DNA from 4 places in the Rhizobium sp. R86522 genome. Region 3 is predicted to be linked to each of the others. Evidence: predicted binding sites of a transcription regulator. Region 3 holds the regulator's gene; each other region holds the start of a gene.
What was found. The regulator PhoB, encoded in region 3, activates phosphate uptake and scavenging genes when phosphate is short. The targets are predictions, from matches to a motif close to TGTCATNNANCTGTCAT.
Positions count from the first base shown of each region.

Region 1: the regulator PhoB is predicted to act here: its motif matches at 2,359-2,375, upstream of SJY08_RS06270 (LTA synthase family protein).
Region 2: the regulator PhoB is predicted to act here: its motif matches at 4,158-4,174, upstream of phnF (phosphonate metabolism transcriptional regulator PhnF).
Region 4: the regulator PhoB is predicted to act here: its motif matches at 3,247-3,263, upstream of SJY08_RS13100 (PhoX family protein).

Region 1 is NZ_JAXHBX010000001.1:1,315,050-1,322,906, reverse strand. It holds gene SJY08_RS06285 (hypothetical protein) at 1-184, opposite strand, end outside; gene SJY08_RS06280 (hypothetical protein) at 204-515, opposite strand; gene SJY08_RS06275 (NAD+ synthase) at 542-2,221, opposite strand; gene SJY08_RS06270 (LTA synthase family protein) at 2,392-4,353, shown strand; gene SJY08_RS06265 (hypothetical protein) at 4,557-5,453, shown strand; gene SJY08_RS06260 (GFA family protein) at 5,460-5,855, opposite strand; gene SJY08_RS06255 (class II 3-deoxy-7-phosphoheptulonate synthase) at 5,938-7,314, opposite strand; gene SJY08_RS06250 (alpha/beta fold hydrolase) at 7,556-7,857, shown strand, end outside.
Region 2 is NZ_JAXHBX010000001.1:4,091,484-4,099,340, reverse strand. It holds gene SJY08_RS19840 (hypothetical protein) at 1-3,383, shown strand, start outside; gene phnF (phosphonate metabolism transcriptional regulator PhnF) at 3,420-4,139, opposite strand; gene phnG (phosphonate C-P lyase system protein PhnG) at 4,242-4,712, shown strand; gene phnH (phosphonate C-P lyase system protein PhnH) at 4,712-5,320, shown strand; gene SJY08_RS19820 (carbon-phosphorus lyase complex subunit PhnI) at 5,324-6,430, shown strand; gene SJY08_RS19815 (alpha-D-ribose 1-methylphosphonate 5-phosphate C-P-lyase PhnJ) at 6,427-7,320, shown strand; gene phnK (phosphonate C-P lyase system protein PhnK) at 7,317-7,857, shown strand, end outside.
Region 3 is NZ_JAXHBX010000001.1:3,329,880-3,337,736, reverse strand. It holds gene pstA (phosphate ABC transporter permease PstA) at 1-374, shown strand, start outside; gene pstB (phosphate ABC transporter ATP-binding protein PstB) at 396-1,196, shown strand; gene phoU (phosphate signaling complex protein PhoU) at 1,243-1,956, shown strand; gene phoB (phosphate regulon transcriptional regulator PhoB) at 1,982-2,665, shown strand; gene SJY08_RS16110 (GcrA family cell cycle regulator) at 2,793-3,338, opposite strand; gene SJY08_RS16105 (aspartate aminotransferase family protein) at 3,776-4,978, shown strand; gene argF (ornithine carbamoyltransferase) at 4,993-5,910, shown strand; gene SJY08_RS16095 (Hsp33 family molecular chaperone) at 6,030-7,019, shown strand; gene SJY08_RS16090 (MYG1 family protein) at 7,109-7,857, opposite strand, start outside.
Region 4 is NZ_JAXHBX010000001.1:2,673,005-2,680,861, forward strand. It holds gene SJY08_RS13085 (methyl-accepting chemotaxis protein) at 1-17, opposite strand, end outside; gene SJY08_RS13090 (crotonase/enoyl-CoA hydratase family protein) at 201-962, opposite strand; gene SJY08_RS13095 (acyl-CoA dehydrogenase) at 1,131-2,909, opposite strand; gene SJY08_RS13100 (PhoX family protein) at 3,313-5,223, shown strand; gene minE (cell division topological specificity factor MinE) at 5,334-5,594, opposite strand; gene minD (septum site-determining protein MinD) at 5,591-6,406, opposite strand; gene minC (septum site-determining protein MinC) at 6,436-7,206, opposite strand; gene SJY08_RS13120 (BA14K family protein) at 7,395-7,857, opposite strand, start outside.

The DNA of each region.
Region 1 (7,857 bases), 2.0 Mb from region 3:
TGTCGATCAGCTCCGGTTCGGGATCGTCTTCGTCGAGCGGCAACGCATAAAGAAGACCATCGCCGTTGATGACCAGAAACTCGCCATCGCGCGACCAGTTGGGCGCCTCGACGAGGTCATCCGTCTGCCAGACGACCTCGCATTCACGGGTCGTCATATCGTAGATCTCGACCGAACTGCGCATCATGGTCTCCTTGGAAAAGTCAGTCTGCGGTCGAGCGATTTTCCATCGCCTGGCGCAGTTTGGCGAAGATCGCCCGGCCCGTCTGCTCAACATGAGCACTGCGCCATTCGGTGTAGAAACCCCAGATCAGGCTGACGTTCAGCGTGAGGAACCCGATGCCGAGCATCTTGTAGCTCCCGTCCCACAGGCCGTAGCAGCCAATCGCGATCGAGGGCAGGAAATAGGCGGCGCCCGAGAGCGTCCGGTACAGCCCGCTATCCTGATTGTCATGCGCTCCGACAGCAAAGATATAGCTGCGCTCCTCCGCCGTGAAATCAGGCAAAGCAGCCAAGGCATCGATATCCTCTATCGACACGCTCAGCGATCCCGGAACCGGTTCGTGATCGGATAGCGGCGATCACGTCCGAAGTTCTTCTTTGTGATCTTCACGCCCGGCGCCGACTGGCGACGCTTGTATTCGGCGAGATAGAGCAGATGCTCGACCCGGTGAACGGTCGCAATGTCATGGCCGCGCGCGACGATCTCATCGACACCCATCTCTTTTTCGACGAGGCATTCGAGAATGTCGTCAAGCACCGGATAGGGCGGCAGGGAGTCCTGGTCGGTCTGGTTCGGGCGCAGTTCCGCAGACGGCGCCTTCGACAGGATATTGGCAGGGATCACCTCGCCGGACGGACCAAGCGCACCGGGCGGCACGTTTTCGTTGCGCCAGGCCGAGAGCGCATAGACCTGCATCTTGTAGAGGTCCTTGATCGGATTGAAGCCGCCATTCATGTCGCCGTAGAGCGTGGCATAACCCACCGACATCTCGGACTTGTTGCCGGTCGTCACCACCATCGAGCCGAACTTGTTGGAGATCGCCATCAGGATCGTACCGCGCGTCCGGCTCTGCAGGTTCTCTTCGGTAATGCCGCTCTCGGTCCCCTCGAACATGTCGGAAAGTGACGAGAGGAAACCTTCGACCGGTTCCTGGATCGGCACGATGTCATAGTGGCAGCCCAGCGCCTTGGCGCAGGCCTCGGCATCGGAGAAGCTCTCCTGCGAGGTATAGCGGTAAGGCAGCATGATCGTGCGCACCCGCTCCTCGCCGAGCGCATCCACGGCGATCGCCGCACAGATGGCGGAATCGATGCCACCCGAAAGCCCGAGCACGACGCTCTTGAAGCCGTTCTTGTTAACATAATCGCGAAAGCCGAGCACGCAGGCGCGGTAGTCGGCCTCTTCCTTTTCCGGAATGCGCGACATCGGCCCCTGATCGCAACGCCAGCCATCCGCGGTCCGCTTCCAGGTCGTGACAGACAGCGTCTCCTCGAACTGGCTCATCTGGAAGGCGAGCGACTTGTCACCGTTGAAGGCGAAGCTCGCGCCGTCGAAGACCAGTTCGTCCTGCCCGCCCAGCTGATTGGCGAAGATCAGCGGCAGGCCGGTCTCGATCACCTGGCGGAGCGCCACCTGATGACGGATATCCACCTTGCCACGATAATAGGGCGAGCCGTTCGGCACGAGCAGGATTTCGGCGCCCGTCTCGGCCAGCGTCTCGCAGACGCCGAGATCGTTCCAGATCTCTTCGCAGATCGGCACGCCGATGCGGACACCGCGGAAATTGACCGGTCCCGGCATCTCGCCTTCGGTAAACACCCGCTTCTCGTCGAATTCGCCATAGTTCGGAAGATCGATCTTGTCGCGGAAGGCGAGGATCTTGCCGCCATCGAGGATAGCGACGGAGTTGTGCCGTCCCTTCTCACCCTGACGCGGAAAGCCGACAATGACGCCCGGTCCGCCATCGGCGGTATCAGCAGCGAGCGCTTCCACAGCCTGCAGGCAGGCTTTGAGGAAAGACGGTTTCAGGACGAGATCTTCGGGCGGGTAGCCGGAAATGAAGAGCTCCGTCAGCAAGACGAGGTCAGCCCCCTGCCCGGCAGCGTCCGCACGAGCCGCACGGGCCTTGGCAAGATTGCCGACGACATCGCCGACAACAGGATTGAACTGTGCCACCGCAATGCGCAGGACGTCGGAGATCTTCTTTGTTTCGCTCATGACACCGATTTAGCGGCTCGTCGCACGGATCGCAACGTCGCTTCTTTCGAAGGCGGACTGCAGGCGAGCCCGACACTAACCAAACCGCGGAAAACACCGGGAACTTAAGCTCATATGTCGTGGTTCATGTAGCATTCATGACGCTTATGTGACACCTATGCGAACCTTTGATGACACCCTCCCATGATCTGGAGTTAGACGTGGTCCAAACGAGCCCGAAATCGCGAGTCGCAACAATTGTCAGCGCCTTTGGCGCGGTGCGCGAACGCGAATACGGCAGCTCCGCAATCGTCCAGCTCGCAATCCAGCTGATCAACACCGCACTGATCGCCGTCGCCATTGTCTTGCTGAGCGAGATCCTGGCGCGAGGCACCATGGTCGATGTGGTTGACTACATGACGGAGTTGAGCCGTCCGGGTCTGGTGGCGGTCGGCATCGTATTCCTGATACTCGCCTTTGCAGATGCCATCATTGGCAAGGCTTATCAGTCGACACTTCTCGTCGCCCCGCTGGCACTCCTGCCGGCCTTTTTCTCCGGCCAGAAACAGCTCTTCCTGTCGGATCCGCTCTTTCCCAGCGACCTTCTCTTTGGTCGCCAGATCCTGCAGCTCCTGCCGGCTATGGTCGCCGCAGAACCGATGAAGGCAGTCGCACTCGCAATTGGCGGCTTTGTTGCCGTTGCGGCCTTTGTCGCGCTGATCTGGAAGAGCCGGAAGGTCTTCCCACGCCTCAACCTGACATGCCGCGGAGTTCGGGCTGCTCTTGCCATTCCGCTGCTCGCCGGCTTCGCGTCGCTGATGGATCCGATGGCGTTTTCCGCTGTCCGGGATCGGCTGAACATCGTGCCGATGATGTGGGACCAGAAGGAAAACTATCGCCACAACGGCTTCCTGCTCGCCTTCGCCTTCAATGTACCGATGGCCAACGTCGCAGCACCCGACGGCTACAGCAAGGTCGCGATCACCGACATGCAGACCGATCTGCTGCCGGCTTCCTTCTTCTCCGGCCGTCAGGCCGATGTCATCGTCGTGATGAGCGAATCCCTCTGGGATCCGACCCGCATGAGCAGCATCCGCTATTCGGCGGATCCGATGCCGACCATCCGTCAGAGCCAATCCGGCCACGTCTTCTCGCCGGAATTCGGCGGTATGACTGCCAATGTCGAATTCGAGGCCTTGACCGGCTTTTCGAACGCTTTCCTGCCCTATGGCAGCATCCCCTATCAGCAGTATATCCGCCGCCCGGTCCCCTCGCTTGCGACCTTCTTTGAATCCAAGGGCTATGTGACGAAGGCCTTCCACCCCTTCCAGGGCTGGTTCTGGAACCGCAACAACGTCTACCAGTCGCTCGGCTTCCGCCAGTTCCATTCGGAAGAAACGATGCCGGCCATGGACAAGCGGGGCATCTTTGCGTCCGACGACGCGCTGACAAGCTACATCATCAAGGAGGCCGACAACACGGACGAGCCCTTCTTCTTCTTTGCCGTCACGCTGCAGGGCCACGGCCCTTACGAGCGCAACCGCTATGCAAAGAATACGATCGGCGTGGACGCACCCACCCTGTCCGAGCACAACGTGAGCGCACTGGAGACCTACACGCAGGGTGTGAAGGAAGCCGACCAGAGCCTCAAGGATCTGATGGACTGGGCCAAGAAGCGGCGCCGCGAAACGATCATTGTGCTGTTCGGCGACCATCTGCCGCCGCTGAACGAGGTCTATACAGAAAGCGGCTACATGGCGAATGTGGTGGCGACCCGCAAGGCGTCGGTCGAGACGATGAAGCGCGAGCATGAGACGCCGCTGGTCGTCTGGTCGTCGAAGCGTGGCGTCCAGAAGGATATCGGCTCCGTGAGCCCGTCGCAGCTGCCCTATTACATCGTGCGTATGGCAGGTTACCGCCATCCCTATTACACCGGCATGCTCGGTCGTGTGGCCGAACGTTACGCCGTCATCGACCGCCATCAGCTGATTGGCCGTAACAACAAGGCCCAGGCCGATTGGGCCCTTTCGGGCCGGATCGATCCGCTAATCCGCGACTATCGCCTGCTTCAGCATGACGTGATGTTCGGCGAAGGCTACGGTATGGATCGTTTCTTCCCGGAACAGTCGGGTAGACTTCAGCCCAGCAGCTAAGCGGGCCGTTACTTGCGATCACAATTATCCATAAAGAGAGTTTGACGGGGAACTGCTATTGCAGAGCCCCCCGATTTCGGCCATAGACTTTTTTTGTTCGACAAATCAGAGTTCTTGACAGTATTGCGAATGCTGTCGTGTCCGGATTGCGTGTGTAGCCGGACCCTTTGTTGGCACTCATAGTTTAGAGACGAGCCATTGCCATGCCGTTTTTGACGCGCGCCGAAATATTTGCACATCAGCTTTACCCGGCCATCGAAAAACAGATTGCCCAGCACCTGATTGCGATCCACATGCGCACACCGCGCATGTCGCGTCTCAAGGCATCGCATCGCAAGTGGCTGATGACGCAGTCGGTCTTTGCGCTGGCACTGCGGCGCACGCCTGATGATCCGCTGTCGGGTTTGACGGCCACTCGTTTCGTCGAAACGGTCATGCGCCTTGGCGCAGCCAGCCGCAACACGGCAACTGGCTACCTCGCCGAGCTGGTCGCCTACAAGTTCTTGCGGGATGTTCCCGAAGTGCCCGACAAGCGCGTGCGCGTCCTCGAACCGACGGAACTCAGCCTGAATGGCCTGAGAAGCTGGTTCAACGGGCACCTCGCCTGCCTAGACCGCCTCGATGGCGGAAACCGGGAAATGACATCGCATGCGGAAGAGCGGATTTTCCTGATCGCCCAGCCGATCGGCGCTGAGCTTATGGTGGGCGATCCGATTTGGCGCGATCCGCCGGATACGATCGGCCATTTCCTGTGGTCTGATCTCGGCGGCATCATACTGCACGATCTGATCTCTCGCCTGGACGACGTGAACCGCACGGCCGAGGCCCATTCCTGCGGCCCGGTCAGCCTCACGGATCTCAGCGAGACCTATCAGGTTTCGACCACCAATCTGAAGCGCATGTTCAAAAAGGCCGAGACCGAGAACCTGCTGCAGTGGGAACAGCCGCGACGCCGAGGTGATCTGATGCTCAGCAGCCGCTTCGTCGAGGATTATTTCGCCTGGCAATCCGCCAAATTCGCCGCCGTCGATCTCTCCTACCACAAAGCCCTGGCGGAACTCGGGATCGAGACAGCAGACGCCGACTCCGCCGCAGCCTGACGACGCTCAGTCGCGGCTCGCGGCATACTGCGGCAGTCCGTCATTGATCTCGTAGAAGTCGCCCTTGTCAGCGCAGAAGATGTGATAGCCGCCTTCGAACTCCGTCGGGTTCGGGAAAAGGCCGGCCAAGAGCGAAATCCTGCCCTCTCCATCACCCTTCCAGTAGAGCGCCGAGCCGCATTCGCGGCAGAAGGCTCGCTCCGCGTCGGCGCTTGCACGAAAGGTCCCTATGCTATCGCGCCCCGTGATCTCGACGTCTGTGATCAGGGCATCGGTCGTCGCGTAGTAGAGCCCGGTCTGTCTCCGGCACTGCGAGCAGTGACAATAGCTGACCGGACCAAGTTTTCCGCGAACCGCAATGGTCACTGCGCCGCACAGGCAGCGCCCCATCTTGTCTTGCATGATATCCACCTCCGAAACGAGAACCGGGCGAGCTTCGTGGAAGCCCGCCCGGTCGTCAAACTCGGAAAGCTGAACCTATGCTTCAGCCGTTCGCAACCATCATGCGCTTTTCATCGCGGCCGCTCTTCATCCGCTCGGCGAGCAGGAATGCCAGCTCCAGCGCCTGGTCGGCATTGAGGCGCGGGTCGCAATGGGTGTGGTAACGGTCGGCAAGATCATTGCCGGTGACCGCGCGCGCGCCGCCGGTGCATTCGGTCACGTCCTTGCCAGTCATCTCGATATGGATGCCGCCCGGATGCGAGCCTTCCGCACGGTGGATCTGGAAGAAGCTTTCGACTTCCGACAGGATCCGCTCGAACGGGCGGGTCTTGTAGTTGTTGAGCGTGATCGTGTTGCCATGCATCGGATCGCAGGACCACACGACCTTGCGGCCTTCGCGCTCGACAGCACGGATAAGACGCGGCAGGTGCTCGGCAACCTTGTCGTGACCGAAACGGCAGATCAGCGTCAGGCGACCGGCCTCGTTCTGCGGGTTCAGGATGTCGATCAGGTTCAAGAGATCGTCCGCCTGCAGCGATGGGCCGCATTTCAAACCGATCGGGTTCTTGATGCCGCGGCAGTATTCCAGATGCGCATGGTCGGCCTGGCGGGTACGGTCGCCGATCCAGATCATGTGGCCGGATGTGGCATACCAGTCGCCCGAGGTGGAATCGACGCGCGTCAGTGCTTCCTCGTAGCCGAGAAGCAGCGCTTCGTGGCTGGTGAAGAAATCGGTTTCGCGCAGGCTCGGATTGTTTTCCGAGGTGATGCCGACGGCCTTCATGAAGTCCATCGTTTCAGAGATGCGATCGGCGAGCTTGCGGTAACGCTCGGCCTGCGGGCTGTCCTTGATGAAGCCGAGCATCCACTGATGGACGTTTTCGAGGTTGGCATAGCCACCCATGGCGAAAGCGCGCAGCAGGTTGAGCGTCGCGGCCGACTGACGATAGGCCATCAGCTGCCGTTCCGGGCTCGGAATGCGTGCGTCCTCGGTGAACTCGATGCCGTTGATGATGTCACCACGGTAGCTCGGAAGCTCCACGTCGCCAATCTTTTCCATGTCGGACGAGCGCGGCTTGGCAAACTGGCCGGCGATACGACCGACCTTGACCACCGGCAGCTGCGCACCGAAGGTCAGGACTACGGCCATCTGCAGGAAGGCGCGGAAGAAGTCGCGGATATTGTCGGCGCCATGCTCGGCGAAGCTCTCGGCGCAGTCGCCGCCCTGCAGCAGGAATGCCTCGCCTTCGGCGACCTGGGCAAGCGACTTCTTCAGGCGACGGGCTTCACCCGCAAAGACCAGCGGCGGATAGGTCGAGAGCTGCTGCTCGGCAGCCTTCAATGCATCGAGGTCCGGATAAGCCGGAACCTGCTTGATGGGCTTCTGTCTCCAGCTGCTCGGGGTCCAATTCTGCGCCATGGTCTTCACCTGTCTGAAACTAACTGCGGCAACCTCCCGGCCGCATCGGATGGGGGCTTATAAACGGTTAATCTCCGCTTGCAAAGCCGTAGTTTAGGGACTTTCGAAGGGTGGGACACCGGGGGCGGACATCGTCCACATGAGGAAAAGTCGCCTCTTACGAACGAACCTAGCCCTGCGCTTGATATGACATGAACGTAAACGTAAGATCTGAGTTGACATCCGGAACGGGAGGTTCGGCATGACGCAACACGTGATGGAAAAATCCGAGATCCAGTTCGAAACCACGGATCATTTCCCCCTGCACGGCACATTGATGCGCGGCAGCGGCAATGGTCCGATGGCTCTCATCTCATCGGCCGCCGCCGTACCCCGCGGGTTTTACGCCCGCTTCGCCGAACACCTCGTAAGCCATCACGGTTTCAGAGCCGCACTGACCTACGACTATCGCGGGGTCGCCGGCTCACAGGCTCCGCGCCACTGGAAACGTCCTTTGCTGATGCGCGACTGGGCTCATTTCGACATGCCCGCCGCCCTGCATCG
Region 2 (7,857 bases), 760 kb from region 3:
ACCAGATCGCGGCTTTGTCGCCGGATCAGATGGCGAGCCTCACCGGCGCTCAGATTGCCGCTCTCACCCGCACCCAGATGTCAGCCTTCAGCGAAGAGCAGCTGGCTGCACTCACCGCAACCCAGATCAGGGCGCTCAGCGCGACACAGATCGCAGCCATGCCGCCAGCGACCGTCGCGGGCTTTACCGCAACACAGATCGCAGCACTCACACCGAAGGCCGTCGCTGGCCTGAATGCCGAGCAACTCGGCGCGATGAGTGTCGATCAGCTCAAGGGGCTCAGCACCTCTCAGATCGCGGCCATGACCGCAACCCAGATCGGAAGCCTGTCGAGCGACAAGGTCGCTGGTCTTTCGGCTGCCCAGATCGGTGCGTTGAGTTCGTCTGCCGTCACGGGCCTTACGCCTTCGCAGATCTCCGCCCTGACCCCTAGTCAGATTGGGGCAATGTCGAGCGCGCAGATCACGGCACTGAAGACCACGCAGGTCGCAGCCTTCACGGCAGACCAGATCGCGGGCCTCACGCCAACGCAGATCCGCGGCCTGACAGGTCCACAGCTCGCCGCCATGCCCGAGAACGTCATCACGGGCTTTTCGGACGAACAGATCGCAGCCTTGAGCACGCGCGCCATCGCCGGTCTGACGGCCGAGCAGATTGGCGGGCTGTCGATGGATCAGCTGGACGCATTGAGCACCAGCCAGATCGGCGCGATGAATGCCACTCAGATCGCAGCATTGCCGCAAGAGGCCATTGAGGCGATGAGCCCGGCGAAGATCGCAGCCATTAGCGCAAAGGCGATCACCGGTCTGACATCGGAGAATCTGGCCTCGCTCGCACCGGCCCAAATCGCCGCCTTGACTGTCACCCAGATCAGAGGCCTCAAGGCCGACCAGGTCTCCGGCCTGACGGCGTTCCAGACCGAATCGATGACCAACAGTCAGATCACCGCCTTGACGGCGGCGCAGCTGTCGGCACTGTCGGTCGACGCTGTGAAGGTCTGGTCACCGTCGCAGCTTGCTGCGGTCTCACCGACCTCGATCAGCGGATTGACGACCGATCAGATCACCGCGCTGAACGACAGCCAGATCGATGGTCTCACCGCGGCACAGATTTCACGGATGAGCGGGCCGCAGATCGGCGCCCTGTCCAAGGAGCAGCTTGCAGCCTTCCTTCCGACCGAAATTGCGTCGATCTCCGCCAGCGCCATCTCATCGATTTCCGCGGACAAGATCGACGGTTTGAGCCTCGAGCAGATCGCAAGGCTGACCACGGCTCAGATTTCCGCCATGAAAAGCGAGCAACTGGTCGCCTTCACGCCCACGCAGCTTGCATCATTGACTTCCACCCAGCTGCAGGCCGTGACCTCCGCGCAAATCGCGGCCCTTTCACCGAGCAACATCGCATCGCTTTCACGCGAGCAGATTGCCAGCCTCTCCGCGCGCAGCATCGCGTCTCTGAGCAACGAACAGATCGCGGCCATGTCCGCCGATCAGATCGATGCCATGACGGCGACCCAAATCTCGGGCCTCACGGCAAGTCAGCTTGGCGCGATGCGCAAGGCAGACATCCTCGCCTTCCTGCCGGCAGAAATCGCAGCCATCAACACGACTGCGTTGAGCAGCCTCGATGCAGAGACCATCGCGGCCCTCAGCATTGACCAGATTGCCGCCATGACCCCGGCACAACTGGGCGCCCTGAGCACGGACCAGGTCGCAGCCCTGACGCCAACCCAGCTTGACGCCATGAGTGCAAAACAGCTGGCAGGCTTCGGCGCAACGCAGGCGACAGCGTTGACGACGGCGGCCTTGGGCGCCCTGACGCCGGATCAGATCGCAGGCCTCAGCACGGCTGCGATTGCCGCGCTCTCGACGACCCAGATCGCGGCCCTGTCGACAATCCAGATCGAAGCCCTGACCACCGCACAGATAGGTGCCCTGACGGCCACACAAGTGGCCGCCCTGACGCCGACCCAGCTGAGCAACCTGCCGGCCACGAAACTTGCCGCGATCAGTGCAACCGGCATTGCCGGGCTGACCACGCAGCAGATCGCCGGTCTGGGAGCGGATCAGATCAGCGCCTTGACGGCCGCACAGATCGGGGGATTGACCCCGGCACAGATCGGCGCGATGACGCCCCAGCAGGTCACGCTCCTGTCCAACACCCAGATCGCAGCATTGAGCGCCACTCAGGTCGCCGCATTGACCAACGACGCCCTGGCCACTCTGACGAGCGAAAAGATCGCGGCACTGACGGTCAAGGCGATCCCTGGCCTGACGGCGACACAGATCGCCTCGATGTCGACCACGCAGATCGAAAGCATGAGCCAGGCCCAGATTGCAGCGCTCACCTCGACGCAGATCGGAGCACTTTCGTCGGCACAGCTGGCGACCTTCTCCAACGCCGAACTCGCCGCGATTGCCCCCACAGCGTTTCCCGGCCTGTCGGCAGCCAACATCGCGGGCCTCAGCCAGGAGCAGATCGGTGTTCTTACCGCCGCCCAGATCGGCGCCTTGACCTTCGACCAATTGAACGCCCTGCGTCCGGATCAGCTTGGCGTCATGACCCCGACCCAGATCGGAGCCCTGACGGCGACCCAACTCGCCTCGCTTTCGGCAGGAACCATTTCCGGTCTATCCGCCACCCAGATCGCAGCCATTTCAACCAAGGCCATCGCCGGCTTGAGCACGGCGCAGATCGCAACGCTGACCGCCAGCCAGATCGACGCGATGACTTCGGCGCAGTTCGGTGCCTTGAATGCGACCCAGTTGTCGGCATTCAGTCCGACGGCACTCGAAACACTGACCTCCGCCGACATTGCGGCCCTCTCGCCGAGCGCGGTAGGAGGGCTCTCGCCGACAGTGTTTGCCACCCTGCAGCCAGAGCAGATCGCGTCCCTGACAACGGGTCAGGTGGCGGCGCTGAGCTATCACCAGCTTCGAGCGATGACCCAGGATCAGATCGGTGCCATGACGACGGCACAGATCGGGGCGATGAACGCCGTCCAACTGGCAACACTGGGAACGGACAGGGTCGGCTGGCTGACGACGGACCAGATCTCGGCCATGGATCCCAAGGCGATTGGTGGTCTGAGCGTGGCCCAGGTCAGCGCCCTCACGACCGCCCAGGCGGAAGCCTTGACGCCTGCACAGGTCGCGGGGCTCAGTTCGGCACAATTGACGGCGATGGGTGCGAACAACCTGCGGACCTTCTCGACCGAGGATCTGGCAGCCATCAGTCAGCAGGCGATCCCCGGGCTGACAGTCAGTCAGATTTCCAACATGACGTCGGCGCAGCTTCAGGCGATCACGACGACACAGTCGAACTACTTGAGCCCGGACCAGATAGCCGCCGTGCTCGCGGCTTACCAGGCGGCTGGATCCTGAAGACCTGGCTGAGGTCGGCCAGCGGTCGGCCTCAGCTCAGTTTCGGATCGTGAACTGAACGCGATCTGCCGGGAAACGGGTGACCGCATACTGAATCGGGCAGCCTGCCGGATCGGTATTCAGCGCACGGGTAACCAGTACGATGGCGCCTGGCGTCAACTCAAGATGCACGACGTCATCAGGCTCTGCGTGGACGGCTGAGATCTCGGTGACCTCACGGACGTAGTCATCGACACCACAGCGAGAGAGCGCCCGGGTGATCGAACCCGTTTCGGCAAATGCCGTGTCGATGCCAGCAAACCGCTCTGCCGGAAACCACATGGTTGAGCGTGAGACGGCACGACCATCGGCCTTTCTGATGCCATCGAGCCGCAAGACCTCGTCGCCTGGATTAAGTTTCAGGCGCTTGACGAGATCGGCGGAGGCAATTTCGCGAGCGGACGACAGCAGGATCCCCTTGAGATCACGCGCCTGCTCGCCAATGCCTTCGCTGAAGCGGGTACGCCTCCCGATCGGAAAGTCGAACTTGTCGCGCTGGGTAATCATCGTGCCGCGCCCTTGGGCCGCGCGCACGATGCCTTCTTGGGCGAGCGCCGCCAGTGCCGCGCGCACCGTGTGGCGGTTGACGCCGAATTCCTCCGCCAGCGCCGTTTCCGCCGGCACCATGCCCGTCTTGTCATAGAGACCTGTCAGGATATTGGCGCGGATCCGATCGGAAATCTGGCGCCAAAGGGCCACGCCCTTCTGTCTCTGCATCACGGAAACACCGCCCCCTGTCACAAGCTTGTCACGACCACGCGTTACTCATAAAGTAACTTGTATGGTTGTCTATATTACTAGACATTTCGAGGACTGACAATGGAAAAAGCCACCGACATCGATCGCGGCGCCCAGACCGCCAGGAAGCGGATCGTCGATCTGCTTGCCAGGGCCACGCTCGCCGAACTTCAAGACGCCCTCACCGCCTTCGACCCGGCACCGGTCTACACTGCCCTGCGCGGACCCGAAACTGGTCTCGTGATGGTCAAGGGCCGCATCGGCGGCGGCGGTGCCCCTTTCAATCTCGGCGAAGCGACCGTCAGCCGCGCGAGCATTCGGCTCTCTGACGGCCGGATCGGTCATGGCTACCGGCTCGGAACGGACCGCAAGTCAGCACAGCTTTCGGCCGTGCTCGACGCGCTGGCGCAGGACGAAGCGGGCCGAGCCCTGGCTGAAACACGCCTCCTGGCACCGCTCGAAGCACGCGTCGCGGCGGAAGCCGCAAAGCTCGAAACCGAAACGGCCGCCACGAAGGTCGATTTCTTCACCATGGTTCGCGGAGAAGACTGATGCTCGAAGTGACTGAAAGCCTCGACGGCGGTTTCCCGGATGCCGTTACCCACGCCCAGACGGTCTTCCGCAGCGTCATGGACGCCATGGCCCGCCCCGGCAGCATCGGTGTGGTCGACGTGACTGTTGCACCACCCGCCCCGCTCGGTATCGCGGCTGGCGCCCTGCTGCTGACTCTGTGCGACCACGACACGCCGATCTGGGTCACGCCTGTTCTCGCCAAGTCCGCCCTTTCAGGCTGGATCGGCTTCCACACCGGCGCTAGCCTGACGTCCACAAAGACGGATGCCAAGTTCGCCTTCGTCGAAGCAGGCGCGCCGGTCCCGTCGCTGACACAATTTGCGCTGGGAACCCAGGAATACCCTGATCGTTCGACGACGCTGGTCGTCGAGGTCCCATCGCTCGAGGGCGGCAAGCCTCTGCAACTGTCAGGCCCCGGAATTCGCGACACCGCCGTCATCGCTCCGAAAGGTCTGCCCGAAACCTTCCTGCGCCAATGGGCCGACAATGGCGCCCTGTTCCCGCGCGGTGTCGACATGGTGCTGACCGCGGGTCGCCGTTTCATCGCGCTGCCGCGCACGACCAAGATCCGTGAGATGGAGGCCTGAGCCATGTATGTAGCCGTCAAGGGTGGCGAAAAAGCCATCGCCAACGCCCACAAGCTTCTCGCCGACCGCCGCCGGGGTGACAGGTCGCTGCCGTCGGTGACGATCGATCAGATCGTGGCCCAGCTCGGTCTCGCCGTCGACCGGGTCATGGCCGAGGCCTCGCTCTACGACTGCACGCTCGCAGCCCTCGCCCTGAAGCAGTCGCGCGGCGACATGATCGAGGCGATCTTCCTCCTGCGCGCCTACCGCACAACGCTGCCGCGCTTCGGCACGTCTCGTCCGATCGAAACGGCCGAGATGCGCGTCGAGCGCCGTGTCTCCGCCACCTACAAGGATCTGCCCGGCGGACAGCTGCTCGGGCCGACCTTTGACTATACCCATCGCCTGCTCGATCCCTCGCTGCTCGATGACGAGACGGTGGATATGGGCGAGCGGCGCGAGGAAGGTCTCGATCCAGTCATGCGGGTCTCCGACATCCTCGATGGCGAAGGCCTGATCGAGCCGGATGGCGAGATGCCCGAGGATCATATCGCAGGCGACATCACCCGCGAGCCGATGGAATTTCCGATGCCCCGCGACCTGCGTCTGCAGGCGCTTGCCCGCGGCGACGAAGGCTTCCTTCTGGCACTCGGCTATTCGACCCAGCGCGGCTATGGCCGCACCCATCCCTTCGTCGGCGAAATCCGCATGGGGCTGGTCGAAGTCGAATTCGACGTGCCGGAACTCGGCTTTGCGGTTTCACTCGGCGAGATCCGCGTCACCGAATGCCAGATGGTCAACCAGTTCAAGGGTTCGGCCAAGGCTCCGCCGCAATTCACCCGCGGCTATGGCCTCGTCTTCGGCCAGAGCGAACGCAAGGCCATGTCCATGTCACTGGTGGATCGGGCGCTCCGAACCGACGAATTCGGCGAGGATGTCGTCGCCCCCGCCCAGGACGAGGAATTCGTGATTTCCCATTGCGACAACGTCCAGGCGACCGGCTTCGTCGAACACCTGAAGCTGCCGCATTACGTCGACTTCCAGGCCGAACTGGATCTCGTCCGCCGCATGCGGGCAAAGCACGACGCCAACAAGACAGATCTGACCGACCTGAAGGAGGCCGCAGAATGAGCGCGCCGGCAACCGAACTCGCGACCTATAATTTCGCCTATCTGGACGAACAGACCAAGCGCATGATCCGCCGCGCGATCCTGAAGGCGATCGCCATTCCCGGCTATCAGGTGCCCTTCGCCTCGCGTGAGATGCCGATGCCCTATGGCTGGGGTACCGGCGGCGTGCAGGTGACAGCCTCGATCATTGGCCGCGACGACACGCTGAAGGTCATTGATCAGGGCGCTGACGACACGACCAATGCCGTGTCCATCCGCGCCTTCTTCCAGAAGGTCGCAGACGTCGCCGTCACCACCAAGACCAGCGAAGCGACGATCATCCAGACTCGTCACCGCATTCCCGAAGAAAAGCTGAGGGAAGGCCAGGTGCTGGTCTACCAGGTGCCGATCCCGGAACCGCTGCGTTTCCTCGAACCGCGCGAGACCGAGACCCGCAAGATGCATGCGCTGGAAGAATACGGCCTCATGCATGTGAAGCTCTACGAAGACATCGCCAGGCACGGCCGCATCGCAACGACCTATGCCTATCCGGTGAAGGTCGAGGGCCGCTACGTCATGGACCCGTCGCCGACGCCGAAGTTCGACAATCCCAAGATGCACATGTCGGAGGCGCTTCAGCTCTTCGGCGCCGGCCGCGAGAAACGCATCTATGCGGTCCCGCCCTTCACTGAAGTCGTCAGCCTCGACTTCGAGGATCACCCCTTCGAGATCCAGACATTCGACAAGCCCTGCGCGCTCTGCGGCGCCCACAACGTCTATCTCGACGAGGTTGTACTCGACGACAAGGGCGGCCGGATGTTCGTCTGCTCCGATACCGACCATTGCGAGACGCGCCAGGCCGAGGGCCATGTCGGCGAAATGCTCGCGAAGAATAAGGAGGCCGCCGAATGAGCGACCAGCCGCTTCTGAAAGTTCGCAACCTCTCCAAGTTCTACGGCAGCCGGATCGGCTGCTCGAACGTCTCCTTTGATCTCTGGCCGGGCGAAGTGCTCGCCATCGTCGGCGAAAGCGGCTCGGGCAAGACCACGCTTTTGAGCTGCCTCTCGACCCGGCTGATGCCGACGACCGGCAGCGTCGATTACCACATGCGCGACGGCCAGTACCGCGAGCTCTATCACATGGGTGAAGCCGAACGCCGCTTCCTGATGCGCACCGACTGGGGCTTCGTGCACCAGAACCCCGCCGATGGTCTTCGCATGACAGTCTCTGCCGGCGCCAATGTCGGTGAACGTCTGATGGCCGTCGGTGATCGCCACTATGGCCGCATCCGCCAGACGGCGAGCGAATGGCTGGAGCGCGTCGAGATCTCGACCGATCGTATCGACGACCAGCCGCGCGCCTTTTCTGGCGGCATGCGCCAGCGCCTGCAGATCGCCCGCAATCTCGTCACCGGCCCTCGCCTCGTCTTTATGGACGAACCGACCGGCG
Region 3 (7,857 bases):
CATCCATTCGCGATGCCGCTTTGGGCGTCGGAGCGTCGAAGATGCAGACTGTGTTCCACCATGTCCTGCCTCTGGCCGCGCCCGGCATCATGACCGGAGCGATCCTCAGCCTCGCATCCGCAGCGGGTGAAACCGGCCCGCTGCTGCTGATCGGCATGGTTGCCTACGTGGCGAACTATCCGGCGGGGCCGTTTGAAGGTGGCTTCCTCGACCCGGCCAGCGCACTCCCGGTACAGGTCTATTCCTGGGCGTCGCGTGCCGATCCGGCCTTTATCGAACGGTCCTCGGGTGCCATCATTGTTCTGCTGCTCTTCCTGCTGGTCATGAACATCCTTGCCATTGTCCTGCGCCGCCGCTTCGAGCGCCGTTGGTAAATCCCAGAAGGACACCCTCGAATGTATCACGCATCCATATTGACGGAGACTTCCGTGAACCAGCCCAAAATCAAGATCACCGCCCGTGGCGTGCAGGTGTACTACGGCGAAAAACATGCCTTGAAGGATGTCAACGTCGACATACGGGATCGCGCTGTAACGGCCTTCATCGGCCCATCGGGTTGCGGCAAGTCGACCTTCCTGCGCTGCTTGAACCGGATGAACGACACGGTGTCGATCGCCCGCGTCTCGGGTGATATCCAGATCGATGGCGAAGACATTTACGACAGCCGGGTCGATCCCGTGCAATTGCGGGCCAAGGTTGGCATGGTATTCCAGAAGCCCAACCCGTTTCCGAAGTCGATCTACGAAAACGTGGCCTATGGGCCGCGCATCCATGGTCTCGCCGCCAAGAAGGCCGACATGGACGAAATCGTCGCGACGTCTTTGCAGAAAGCTGGCCTCTGGAACGAGGTGAAGGATCGACTGCAGGAAACCGGCACCGGTCTGTCCGGCGGCCAGCAGCAGCGGCTGTGCATCGCCCGTGCGATCGCGGTCAGCCCGGAAGTCATCCTGATGGACGAGCCCTGCTCGGCGCTCGATCCGATCGCGACCGCCAAGGTCGAGGAGCTGATTCACGAACTGCGTGAAAATTTCACGATCGTCATCGTGACGCACTCCATGCAGCAGGCAGCCCGCGTCTCGCAGCGTACCGCCATGTTCCACCTCGGCGAACTGGTCGAGGAAAACGACACCGACAAGATGTTCACGAATCCGGATGACCAGCGCACCCAGGACTACATCATGGGCCGCTTCGGCTGAGCCTCCAGGTCACCCTCGGCTCACCTCAAATTCAAGGACGTTTCTCATGGGTTCCTCTCACATCTACTCTGCCTTCGACGATGAACTGAAGTTCCTGATGCGCCGCATTTCCGAAATGGGCGGTCTGGCGGAACAGATGGTCGCCGAAAGCGTGCGTGCTCTGGTCAACTCCGACGCCGCCCTCGCCCAGAAGGTGATCTCCGACGACGTGCTCATGGATGCCATGGAACGTGAGATCGGCGACAAGGCCATCGTCACGATCGCTAAGCGTCAGCCGGTCGCATCCGACCTGCGTGAGATCATCGGTGCCCTTCGCATCGCTGCCGATCTCGAGCGTGTCGGCGACCTCGGCAAGAGCAATTCCAAGCGCGTTGTGGCCATCCAGGCGACCGGCGTGCCGCGCAAACTCGCGCGTGGCCTCGAACATCTCTCCGACCTGGCACTCGCCCAGCTCAAGGAAGTGCTCGATGTCTACACGACCCGCTCGGCTGAGAAGGCGAAATCGATCCGTGACCGCGACGAAGAGATCGACGCGATCTACACCTCGCTGTTCCGGGAACTCCTGACCTACATGATGGAAGACCCGCGCAACATCACGAGTTGCACCCATCTTCTGTTCTGCGCCAAGAACATCGAGCGCATCGGCGACCATGCGACCAACATCGCGGAAACCATCTACTACATGACCACCGGCGCCCAGCCGGAAGGTGAGCGACCGAAGGAAGATCTGACGTCTTCCGTCGGCGCGATCACCGAGTGACGTTGGCCAGCGAGGTTTGTTTTTGATGCAGCCGAAGATTGCCGTGGTAGAAGACGAGGAGGCCTTGTCCGTCCTCCTACGCTATAACCTCGAAGCCGAGGGGTATGAGGTCGAGACGATTCTGCGAGGTGACGAAGCCGAGATCCGGCTTCAGGAGCGCGTGCCGGATCTGCTGATCCTGGACTGGATGCTTCCGGGCGTCTCCGGCATCGAGCTGTGCCGCCGGTTGCGCGTGCGACCCGAGACCGAGCGTCTGCCGATCATCATGCTGACGGCGCGCGGCGAGGAAAGCGAGCGCGTGCGTGGTCTGGCGACAGGTGCCGACGACTATGTCGTCAAGCCATTCTCGACCCCGGAACTGATGGCACGCGTCAAGGCCATGCTGCGGCGTGCAAAGCCCGAAGTTCTGTCCAGCGTCTTGCGCTGCGGCGACATCGAGCTCGATCGCGAGACGCATCGGGTGCATCGCAAGAGCCGCGAGGTCCGTCTCGGGCCGACCGAGTTCCGCCTTCTGGAGTTCCTGATGGCGTCGCCTGGCCGGGTCTTCTCTCGCTCGCAGCTTCTCGATGGAGTCTGGGGCCATGACATCTATGTCGACGAACGTACGGTCGACGTGCATGTCGGCCGCCTGCGCAAGGCTCTCAACTTCTCCAACATGCAGGATGTCATCCGCACCGTTCGCGGTGCCGGCTATTCGATGGAAGCCTGACAAGTCGAACCCACCATGGGGCAAGGGCCGCGCGGATTGTCCGCTGCGGCCCTTTTTCGCGGGCGACAGGCGGCAACGAAAAACGGGCCCCGCGGGACCCGTTTAATGCTCTAAGCTTCGCTTGATATCAGCGGGCTGCCTTGCGGCGTTCGCTCACCGGCTGATAGGCGAGCTTCGCGTGATAGGTGCAGTAGGGCGCGCTGTCAGCGATTTCGCAGCCGCAGAAGTGGAAATCGTCCTTCATCGGATCGCCGATCGGCCACTTGCAAGTGCGCTCGGTCAGTTCCGTCAGGGCGAGGCGCCGCGAAATCGGCACGACAACGTTCAGCGGGCGCCGAACTTCGACTTCCTCGTAAGCCTCGACCTCGATCTCTTCCTTCAGCATTGTCGCACCAGCTGCACGGGTCACGGTACGCGTGGTCGTTGCTGCCGCGGGGCGGTTCTGGAAGGTCGCCGGACGCTGGGTCTGCGCCGGACGTTTTGCCGGACGTGCCGCAGTCGAGCTTCCGCCTGCCTTGGCCCGACCCGGAAGGTTCAGTCGGTGTACCTTGCCGATAACGGCATTTCGGCTCACGCCACCGAGTTGTGCCGCAATCTGGCTTGCGCTGAGGCCTTCGGCCCACAGCCGTTTCAGTCTTTCGACCCTGTCGTCACTCCATTGCGCAGTTGTCATGCCACTTCTCTCCGCCGCTCGCGTCTGTCATGGCAGAATCCGTCACCCCTGCTTCGAACGAATTCGAAACATAACCGCCTCGTTACTGTCGGTGAGCACTTCCGCCGCATGCAATCTATTAATGAAATTTAACCTAGTGGCACGCTGACTCCGTGACAAGAGTCGGGGGAATCATCTGGAATCGATTTTCCGGTTTTCCCCAACTTGCTTCCCGAGTGAGTCAAGTATGCAACAGGTGGAATCTTGTCGCGCACGCTTCTGGCGCGAGCCGGCCAGATCGGCGCCTACTCCTGCGATTCCTATGGAATTCGTTGACATTGCAGGGTGAAATGCCGATAGTGCCCGCGCCGCCGCAAGGCGGCATTTTTAATTGTTTCGAGGCCTGCAAAGGGCCGCGCCGTCCCTTGGGCGGATCGTCGAGAAGGAACGTGAAAGCCATGGCCGAAGCTACGCCGCTCTATCAGACCTATAATCGGGCGCCGCTGCGTTTCGAGCGAGGCGAGGGCGTCTGGCTTGTGACGGAAAGTGGCGAGCGTTATCTCGATTTCGCCGCCGGCGTTGCCGTCACCTCGGTCGGCCATGGGCATCCCCATGTCGTCGGCGCCCTCAAAGATCAGGCCGACAAGGTCTGGCACCTCTCCAATCTCTACGAGGTGCCGGGGCAGGAAGTGCTGGCCAAGCGCCTGACCGATGTGACCTTCGCCGACCGCGTCTTCTTCACCAATTCCGGCGCCGAGGCGCTGGAATGCGCGATCAAGACGGCCCGCCGCTATCACTTCGCCAAGGGGCACCCGGAGAAGTTCCACATCATCACGATGGAAGGCGCCTTCCATGGTCGTACCATCGCGACGATCGCAGCGGGTGGCCAGGAGAAGTATCTGGAGGGCTTCGGCCCCAAGGCGCCCGGCTTCGACCAGGTGCCTTTTGGTGACATCGAAGCCGTCAAGGCGGCAATCACAGACGCGACCGCTGCAATCCTGGTTGAGCCGGTGCAGGGCGAGGGCGGCATTCGTCCGATCCCGGTGGAGATGCTGCGCGTCTTGCGCGACCTCTGCGACGAGCACGGCCTGCTGTTGATCCTCGACGAAGTGCAGTGCGGTGTTGGCCGCACGGGCAAGCTTTTTGCCCATGAATGGGCCGGCATCACGCCCGACCTCATGGCGGTCGCCAAGGGCATCGGCGGTGGCTTCCCGCTCGGCGCTTGCCTGGCAACCGAAGAGGCCGCTTACGGCATGAAACCCGGAACGCATGGCTCGACCTATGGCGGCAACCCGCTTGGTATGGCGGTCGGCAATGCTGTTCTCGACGTCGTGCTCGGCGACGGTTTCCTCGACAATGTTCGCGACACAGCGCTCGTCTTCCGCCAGGGTCTCGCCTCGCTGAAGGATCGTTACCCAGATGTGATCGAGGAAGTGCGCGGCGAAGGCCTGATGCTCGGCATCAAGGCCAAGATCCCGAACACCGAACTCTTGTTGGCAATGCGCGACGAGCATCTGCTCGGCGTTCCCGCCGGCGACAATGTTATCCGTCTCCTGCCGCCGCTGACGGTGACCGCCGAAGAAGCTCGCGACGGTCTCGCCCGTATCGAACACGCTGCGGAGCACATCCGCGCCAAGGCCGCAGTCGCAGCATCTGCCTAAGACAGGACCCATTCATGGCATCTCCGAAGCATTTTCTCGATCTCTCCGCCATGACGGCCGGGGACCTGCGCGGCATTCTTGAGGACGCGAAGACCCGCAAGCAGGCGACCAAGGCCGGCACCGCCGACAAGCCGCTCGCCGGCAAGATGCTGGCAATGATTTTTGAGAAGCCGTCCACCCGCACGCGTGTTTCTTTCGATGTCGGCATGCGCCAGCTCGGTGGCGAGACCTTGTTCCTGTCCGGCACGGAAATGCAGCTCGGTCGCGCCGAGACCATTGGCGACACTGCCAAGGTTTTGTCGCGCTATGTCGATGCGATCATGATCCGTACCACTGACCATACCCGTCTCCTGGAGATGGCCGAGCATGCGACGGTTCCGGTCATCAACGCCCTGACGGATCTCACCCACCCCTGCCAGATCATGGCGGACATCATGACCATCGAGGAGCATCGTGGCCCCGTGACGGGCAAGACGCTCGCCTGGACCGGCGACGGCAACAATGTCCTCCATTCGCTGGTCGAAGGTGCGGCCCGTTTCGGCTACCGGATGAACATGGCCGTGCCGCTCGGCTCTGAGCCCGATGACAAGATCCTCAACTGGGCCCGCAACAACGGCGGCGAGATCATGCTGTGCCATGATGCCGATCGTGCGGTCGCCGGCGTTGACGCCGTGATCACGGACACCTGGGTGTCGATGAACCAGGAGCACAAGGCACGCGGCCATAACGTCTTCCAGCCTTTCCAGGTCAATGCGGAGCTGATGAAGAAGGCGAAGGAGGAGGCCCTCTTCCTGCACTGCCTGCCGGCCCATCGCGGCGAAGAAGTCACCGACGAGGTGATCGATGGCGCGCAGTCGGTGGTCTTCGACGAGGCCGAGAACCGCCTGCATGCGCAGAAGTCGATCCTTGCCTGGTGCCTCGGCGCGATCTGAGGCCGGGCAGGGGCTTTGGCGCCCGACTTGACCTTTGGCACGGGTGATCCCATCTGTGCCGTTTCTGATCGGGCCGCTCGGGCCCAGCGTTTGGCGCTTCAAGTGCCGGGAGTACATTCATGTCGATGAGACAAGCAGAACTCGGCGAATTCGGTTTCGCCGGTGACGATCGTGTGGTTCCCTTCCAGGTGGAGGGCCTCGACGTGCGCGGCCGCGCGGTCCAGCTCGGACCGCTGATCAATTCCATTCTCGACCGTCACGCCTATCCGGCGCCGGTCGCGCGGCTTCTCGCCGAAGCCATAGTCTTGACGGTGTTGATCGGCACATCGCTGAAGTTCGAGGGCAAGTTCACGGTCCAGACCAAGGGCGATGGCCCGGTCGACCTGCTGGTTGCCGATTTCAGCTCGCCTGAAAACGTGCGCGCCTATGCCCGCTTCGACGAGCAGGCTGTGGCCGATGCAGTCGCGGCCGGTCGTGCTTCGCCCGAGGAGCTCCTCGGCGAAGGCGTGCTTGCCTTTACCATTGATCAGGGCTCCTTCATGCAGCCCTATCAGGGTATTGTGCCGCTCGATGGAACGTCGCTGGAAGACATTGCCGGCGTCTACTTCCGCCAGTCGGAACAGATCCCGACACGCGTACGCCTGGGAGCCGCCGAACTCTTCGATCGGGATGCAGACGGCAAGCCACGTCGCACATGGCGGGCAGGTGGTCTCATCGCCCAGTTCCTGCCGGATGCGCCGGAGCGGATGCGCCAGCCGGATCTGCACGGTGGAGACGGCGACGACCGGGATGCCGATTTGCACGGCGACGATGCCTGGGATGAGGCTCGCATGCTGGTCGAGACGATCCATGCCGACGAACTGACCGATCCGCAGGTGGGTATCGAACGGCTGCTGTTCCGCCTCTTCCACGAGCGGGGTGTGCGGGCTTACGAGCCAAAGGCGGTTTACGACCGCTGCAGTTGCTCGCGCGAGCGCCTGAAGGGGGTTCTCCAGGGCTTCTCCGCTGAAGAGATCGAGGCGAGCACCGAAGACGGCACGATCACTGTGACCTGCGAATTCTGCTCGACCAACTATGATTTCGAGCCGGGAGAGCTGACGCCGGCTTGATCCAGTGAAGCGCTGAATATGAGAAGGCCGGAGTGATCCGGCCGTTTCTTTGTGTAGAGCGTAGCGGGCGCCGATAAGGCCCACGCTTCTTATGATGCCGGGCGATCGCCGATTACCTGCTCGACCGCGATTTCCGCCATGTCGAGGATCGCGTTACGCGAATTTGCCGCCGCGATGAAGCGGCCGTTGTGACAGAAGGTGGCACCCTTCACACCGCAGACGGCCTCCAGATCGCCATTGCTCAAACCTGCCCAGGCAGCGGGCAGGTCCGCGCGCTGCTCGAAACTGCCTTCCGCCTTGCGGATCCCGGTAATGCACCAGTCCTTGTCGCGCGGGTGAATGACGAAGAGCAGATGGTCGGCGCCTGCCTTGACGATGGCCGGGCGGAATGGCATGCCCATCGTCAATTCCAGGACGCGACCTTCGCCTGTCGCTGCGATCGCTTCCAGAACCATGGTCTCTGCACGCAGCTTGGCCGCCCGCTGGCCGATGGCGGCTTCGACGATCATCCGTGCAATCGAAAGGGCGGACTGGAAGCCGTGATCGTCGGCGCCGGGCTCCTTGTTGTCGAAAACGGGCTTCAGCGTTTCGAGGAGGCTCGGCAGGGTGAGATCGGCCAGTGGCCCGGCCGTTGCCGGGCTGAGCGCGCCATTGTCCATCAGGTCGATGGGCAGAACAAATTTCGCATCGAAGCCCTGGTGGATCGCCTCGATATGATCGGCCGGCAGACCCATGGCCGCAAGATAGGCGCGCCCATAATGCTTCCAGATGAGCCCGAAGGAGCTGTAGGGCTGACCGTCGTCTCGAAGCGGTGCGCCGCGCTGATGATGGTCGAAGA
Region 4 (7,857 bases), 660 kb from region 3:
TTGGAACTGGTCTTCACGATACGGTCCTGCAAAAACTCTTCGCGCAACTTTGGCGCGAGGGCGTCATGGGGCATTGTGTGCTCACGACACCATCATGGTGAGGAGACGGCAAAATCGCCGCCTATCCATGTTTAGCCTGCAGGATTTAATGGGTAATTAAGAAGAACCGAAAGGACTCGTAAGCCCTGCGTACGAGCCTTTCATCCGCGTCCCTTCATGAAGGCTTCGAAGGCGGCGCGGGCTTCGGCGCTTTTCAGCTGGGCCACGAAATGCACGAGCTCTTCCTGCATACGGGTGCGGACCTCGTCGGCGCTGCCCTTTACCAGGGCGCGTGCGATCTTCATCGCGGCCGGCGGCTTGGACGCGAGCTGCGAAGCGATCTTCAGGGTCTCTGTCTCGACCTGATCGGGCGAGACCACCTTCCAGATAAGACCGGCCTCGCGGGCCTGTTCGGCCGAGAAGCCTTCGCTTGCAGCGAGCATGGCAAAGGCGCGCTGGTGGCCCATGGCGCGTGGCGCGATCAGGCTGGAGGCGGCTTCGGGCACGAGCGCCAGATCGACGAAGGGGGTCTTGAACAGGCTGCGATCGGAGGCAACCGTCAGGTCGCAATGCATATGCAGCGTCGTGCCGATGCCGATCGCCAGGCCATCGACGCCGGAGACCAGTGGCTTGGTGACTTCAGTCAGAGCCTTGAGGAGGCCAAAGGCTGCGGGCTCGCCGACGGCGCCGGCCATGGCGAAGCCCAAGAAATCTGCCATGTCATTGCCGGCGGAGAAACAGCCTTCGGTGCCGAGGAAGACGATGGCACGGATCGTGTCGTCCTGCTCGCCCTCCAGCAGGCCTGCGGTTAGCTTCTCGTACATGGCTTGCGTGATCGCGTTCTTCTTGTCCGGGCGGTTGAAGCGCAGGACGAGGACGCCAGGATGGGCTTCTGGGCGGGTGATCTCAATGTGGTCGGTCATGGGGTTCTCCTTCTCTTCTCCCCAGCGGGGAGAAGTGCCGAGCGAATGCGAGGCGATGAGGGGGTCTTGTGAGGCTTCGCCTCCCCCTCATCTCAAGCGCAAAGTATTGCGCTGAGGCCTTCGGCCACCTTCTCCCCGCTGGGGAGAAGAGGACGCGGGGCCAGCGTCTTATGCGAACAATGCCCGTGCCGCTTCTAGGCTCGCCGCACCATTGACGACGCGATCCTTGAGAGCCGCCGTCTCGGCGATCAGGTTCTCGGCGGCGAAGCGGCAGAGCGCCAGGCGGTTGTCGCGGCCGTGGTCCTCGTCGGCAAGTGCGCCCTTGGCGAGGTAGACGCCGGTCAATGCGAGGCCAAAGAGACGCTGGTAGGGTGTCGCCCCTGCGAGCGCTGCCGACGTGTTGCCTGCGGCCATCTGCGAGAGCAGCCATTCGGTGGTGTCTTCGAGATCCGACAGGCTCGCGTCGAGGCGGGCGGCGGTGTCACCGAAGCCTTCGAGATTCGAGGCGCGCACGGCATTGACCACCTGCTTCAGCTCGGTGATGTAGCCCCTGATATGGTTGCCGTTCGACAGCGGCAGCTTGCGGGTGACGAGGTCGGCAGCCTGGATGCCGTTGGTGCCCTCGTAGATCGGGGCGATGCGGCTGTCGCGCCAGAAGCGGGCGGCACCCGTTTCCTCGATGAAGCCCATGCCGCCATGGGTCTGGATGCCGAGCGAGGCAACATCGACGCCAGCGTCGGTGGCGAAGGACTTTGCGATCGGAGTGAGCAAGGCTGCGCGCTCGGCCCAATGGCGGGCTTCGTCGCCATCCGCGTGATGGCTCATATCGGTTGCGTGGGCGCAGACATAGCAGATGGCGCGCGAGCCTTGGGTCAGCGCCTTCATCGTCACCAGCATGCGGGCGACATCGGGATGTTCGATGATCGGCGACATGCCCTGCCCCGTCCAGCCAGGAGCCTTCCCTTGCGTGCGGTCCTTGGCGTATTGCACGGCCTTCTGGGTGGCGGCTTCGCAGATAGCGACGCCCTGCATGCCGACGGCGAGGCGGGCATTGTTCATCATCGTGAACATGCAGGCGAGACCCTTGTTCTCCTCGCCGATCAGCCAGCCGATTGCGCCGGCTTCATCGCCATACTTGCCGTCGCCGTAGATCATCGTGCAGGTCGGCGAGCCGTGGATGCCCACCTTGTGCTCCAGCGAATGGCAATGAAGGTCGTTGCGGGCGCCGATCGAGCCATCGTCGTTGACGAGATACTTCGGCACGAGGAAGAGCGAGATGCCGCGCGTACCGGCCGGCGCATCGGGGAGACGGGCGAGCACCAGATGGATGATGTTCTCGGTGATCTCGTGTTCGCCCCAGGTGATGTAGATCTTCTGGCCGAAGATGCGGTAGGTGCCGTCATCGCGGCGTTCGGCGCGGGACTTCATGACGCCGAGATCCGAACCGGCATGCGGCTCGGTCAGGTTCATCGTGCCGGTCCATTCGCCGGAGACCATCTTCGGCAGATACTTCGCCTTCAGTTCCTCAGAGCCGTGCGCCGTGACAGCGTCGACCGCACCCATGGTCAGCGTCGGGCCAAGTGCAAAGCCCATGGAGCCAGAATTCCACATTTCGAGTGCGGCGACATTCAGCATATGCGGTAGCCCCTGCCCGCCGAAATCTTCGGACGCTGTCAGCGAATTCCAGCCACCTTCGGCCCAGGCACGGTAGAGATTGTCCCAGCCATCGGGAACGACGACCTTGCCATCGACCATGCGGGCGCCCTGTTTGTCGCCAATTTCGGCAAGCGGGGCGACTTCGTCACTGGCAAAGCGGCCGGCTTCGGAGAGGATGGCATCAACGAGGTCGTCGCTCAGCTCACCGAGCTTGCCGTCTTCGATGGCCTTGGTGAGGCCAGCGACGTGCTTCAGGGTGAACGCGATCTCTTCTACGGGCGCCTTGTACATGACGTGCTCCTCCATCTGGCGTATGCTTCATGCCACGCCCAAACTCCCACCCAGGAGGCGCGGCTTATTCTCACTTCTGGCTAATTGATTTTTACGTAAACGTCAAATCTTTTGCATGCGACAGGAGGCCTCGTTCCCGGCGCGATGCGGGTGAAAGTCGAGGTGAAGATTGCCGCCGAAACAAAGATGCGTGAGCGGTCGGACGCCTCGCTTCTGGAGAGAACGGCAGTCTTCGGATCAAAGCCAAGATGCACCAATGACTTAAAGCGGCGACCGGCAGGACCTTCGCTGGAATGCCTAAATCAGCACCTTCACAACTATCGGACTGCCCCGATTTCGTCACATCCCTGTTATCTGTCCTGACTAGTCGGAGAGTAGACTTCATCCAAAAGGAGGCTCTGCCATGACCGACACCAACACCAACCATCTGTCCTGGGACGAGTGGGACGAGCTGCACAATCCGCCGCCGGCCGTGACCGACTTCGACCGCGTCGTCGAACGCGCGATCTCGCGCCGTGGGTTCCTCGGCGTGCTGGCCATGGGTTCGGCTGCCGTTGCCATGGGCTCCGTCGGCAACCTGATGAGCTCGACCTCGGCTCAGGCGCAGGAAGCCGCCTCGCGCTTTGCTTTCAAGCCGATCGACATTGCGACCGACAACACCATCCATGTGCCGGAAGGCTACAACTGGAAGCCCCTCGCCCGTTGGGGTGAGCCCCTGTTCTCCACGGCTTCCGACATCGATCCGATGAAGGGTGTGTCGCTAGAGAATTCCGACAAGGTCTTCGGTGAGAACACCGACGGCATGGAGCTGTTCGCCATCGGCAACGCCCAGGTGATCGCGGTCAACCACGAATACGTCAACAACGAAACCAACCTGCCGCACGCGCCGGAAGGCATGCCGCAGTCGCTCGACGACGTGAAGATCCTGCAGAACATGCAGGGCGTCACCGTCATGGAAGTGGCCGAAGGCGAAAATGGCTGGGCGATCGTCGTCGACAGCAAGTTCAACCGCCGCATCCACCACAACACGCCGATGAAGCTTTCGGGTCCGGCTGCCGGCTCCGAGCTCGTCAAGACGGCTGCCGATCCCGCTGGTGTCGACTGTCTCGGGACCTTCAACAACTGCGGCGCCGGCAAGACGCCTTGGGGCACCTACCTCACCTGCGAAGAGAACTTCAACGGCTACTTCGGCTCCACCAATGCCGAGTTCAAAATGCCTGAGGACTTTAAGCGCTACGGCATCGTCGCCGAGACCCGCTATGGCTACGAGAAGTTCGACGAGCGCTTCGACGTTTCAAAGAACCCGAACGAACCGCGCCGCGCCGGCTATATCGTCGAAATCGATCCGTCTGACGCCTCCTCGACGCCGATCAAGCGTACAGCACTTGGCCGCATCAAGCATGAGAACGCCGCCGTAGTGATTGCACGCGATGGTCGCGTGGTCGTCTATATGGGCGACGACGAGCGTGGCGAGTTCCTCTACAAATTCGTCTCCAACGGGATCTATGTCCCGGGTGGCGACACCTCCAAGCTGCTTGATGAAGGCACGCTTTACGTTGCCAAGTTCTCCGACGAAGGTACCGGCGAGTGGCTGGCTCTCACCGAAGAGACCACCGGCATGAAGGCCGACGAAATCGCTGTCTTCACGCGCCAGGCTGCTTCCAAGGTTGGTGCCACCACGATGGACCGTCCGGAATGGGTTGCGGTCAATCCGGTTGCGGTCGAAGCCTATTGCTGCCTCACCAACAACAGCCGTCGCGGTGAAGTGAAGGACGGCAAGCTGCGCACCAATGCCGGCGGCGACGAGATGGCCATCAACGCGGCCAATCCGCGTGAGAAGAACGAATACGGCCAGATCGTCCGCTGGTATCCGGCCAATGACGACCACACGGATTCCGCCTTCAGCTGGGATCTCTTCGCGATGGCCGGCAATCCGGCCGTGCACAAGGACGGCGCCTATGCCGGCTCGTCGAACATCAACGAAGGCAACATGTTCAACTCGCCTGACGGCATGATGTTCAATTCGACCGGTCTCGTCTGGATCCAGACCGACGGCGAGGATTCGAACGAAGGCGATTTCGCTGGCCAGGGCAACAACCAGATGCTTGCCGGCGACCCGGTCACCGGCCGCATCGAGCGTTTCATGACCGGCCCGAAGGGTTCGGAAGTCACGGGCCTCACCTGGTCGGCCGACAAGCGCACCATGTTTGCCGGCATCCAGCATCCCGACGCGCCCTTCCCGGATGGCGAAGGCAAGCTGCCGCGCTCGACGATCGTGGCGATCAAGCGCGACGACAACGCTCTGGTGGGCTGATGGTTCGGTCGGCAGGGCGGATGTGATCTGCCCTGCCCTCCACCCAAACGAAGAAGGCCGCCGACCGGGATACCGGCGGCGGCCTTTCTCATTCGTGACGACCTGGTCGATCAGGCGGCGAGGCGCTGGGCGTTGCGCGGGATCTCGACGTCGATCTCGAGGATCGAGACGTCTTCGTCACGGTCCATCTTGATCTGCACCTTGTCGCGGTCGAATTCGACATGCTTGGCGATCACGGCAAGGATTTCCTCGCGCAGGATGGCCACCAGATCACTTTCGAGCGAGGCGCGCTCATGGGCGAGCAGAACCTGCAGGCGTTCCCGCGCCATCGGTGCGGACCGCTGTTTGCGGAACAGAGAGAAAATGCTCATGCGGCCCTCCGCGCGAAGATCTTGTCGAGGAGACCACGCTTCTCGCCAGGGATGGTGATCGGAACGTTTTCGCCGGCCAGACGACGGGCGGCGTCGAAATAGGCCATGGCAGGCGCGCTGCGGGCATCGGCGAGCGTTACCGGAGCGCCGATGTTGGAGGCGCGTAGCACGTCCATGCTTTCCGGGATGATGCCGAGCAGCGGGATCGACAGGATCTCGAGCACGTCATCGACCTTCAGCATGTCGCCACGCTGGGCGCGATTGGCGTCGTAGCGGGTCAGCAGAAGATGCTTCTCCATGCGCTCGCCGCGCTCCGCTTTCAGCGTCTTGGAATCGAGCAGACCGATGATGCGGTCGGAGTCACGTACCGAGGAGACTTCCGGATTGGTGACGACGACGGCCATGTCGGCATGGCGCATGGCAAGCGTTGCACCGCGTTCGATACCGGCGGGGCTGTCGCAGATGATCCAGTCGAAATACTTCTTCAGCTCGTTGATGACCTGCTCGACGCCCTCGGCGGTCAGGTTATCCTTGTCGCGGGTCTGCGAGGCCGGCAGCAGGAACAGGGTTTCCAGCCGCTTGTCGCGGATCAGCGCCTGCGGCAGCTTGGCGTCGCCCTGGATGACATTGACGAGATCGTAGACGACGCGGCGCTCGGCGCCCATCACCAGATCTAGATTGCGAAGGCCTACGTCGAAATCGACGACGACGACTTTTTCATTGCGCTGTGCCAGCGCTGCACCGAGAGCGGCCGTCGAGGTCGTCTTGCCGACCCCGCCCTTGCCGGATGTCACGACTATCACCTTGCCCATGTGGTTCTCCTGTCTGTCCCCGCTCAAGTTCACGTCATTCTCTCTGTCATGATTGCATCCCCCTCCAGCCAAAGCTGAACAGGATGCCCCTTCAATTCTGGATCCATATCGTCGGTCATCGCGTAGACGCCGTCGATCGCAACCAGCTCGGATTCGAACTTACGACAGAAGATCCTTGCGTCGGCATTGCCAACGCATCCGGCGAGCGCTCTGCCGCGCAACGCACCGTAGATGTGGACGGAGCCTCCGGCGATCACTTCGGCACCCGACTGGACCGAACCGATGACCGTGACATCGCCCTGGGTGTAGATGACCGACTGACCGGAGCGGATGGTTTCTCGCACGATCATCGATGGGGCCGAGACCGGGCTTTGCTGCACCACGACCTGAGGGGCTGCCTGCCCTGCATGCTCGCGTGCGGCCTCTTCCGCACCGGTTGCCTTTTCCGATTCGCCCACCTCGTTGCGCGGCACCTCGTAGTCGGCGGCCGGCTTTCCACCCTTGAGCTGCGGTGGCATGCCCGGCTCGACCAGCGAAGGACGACCGCCCTCGATGCCCATAATCGAGACGTTGCGCGCCGCGAGTTCGGCAATCAGCGCCTTCAATTGCGGACGGTCGATCTCGATCTCGGACACGTCGAGCACGACGGGACGACCGAGGAAGAACCCGGCCGAGCGGGCCGCGAGGTCGTCGAGCCGGACGAGCCAGTCGTCGAACGGCGGATCCGGCGTCAGGACGACGGCCAGGAAGGATCTACCCTTGATGCGGATGGAGCGAGGTTCGGTTAGCACTTTGGTCATCTATGTAAACAAATCGTTGATGAAAGGAGTAGCGCCGATTTGGTTAACAAATGGTTAACGCGGCGATTTTGCCGTTAGGAAACAGGCGGATCGGGGCTACGAAAAAACCGCCCGCGGCAAAGGCCGGGGCGGCTAGAAATTAACCCTTTCCGGCTCCTTGTGGAAGCCGGATCAGAGGGGTCTGCCGATCAATAATAGGGCGACAGGCACTGCTGACGGGGGCCGTTATACGGCTGGAAGGTGTTGGAGCGGCTATCGTAGGAGCGGTAGCGGGCATTGCACCAGTCGTAGTGGCGCGGGTTGAGACCGGCTGCGCGGGGCGCTACCGGGGCCGGACGCGGCTGTGCGATCGCACCGCCGATGATGGCACCGGCTGCGAAGGCTGCGAGCGGATACCAGTAGCCGTTGTGGTAGCGGTAGCCCGCGCGGCGATCACGATAGCCACGATGACCATTGTAATAACGAGCGCGCTCGTAGCGATCGATGCGGCGGTCAATACGACGGTCCACGCGTCGGTCGAAGCGACGCTCGTAGCGGTCTCGATACTGCACGGTGGTGGCATCGGTCGTTGCCGCGATTGGCGCGACCGGGCGGATGACCTGGGCCTGGGCCGGGATCATACCGGTAAAGGCCATGATGGACGCGAGCGCT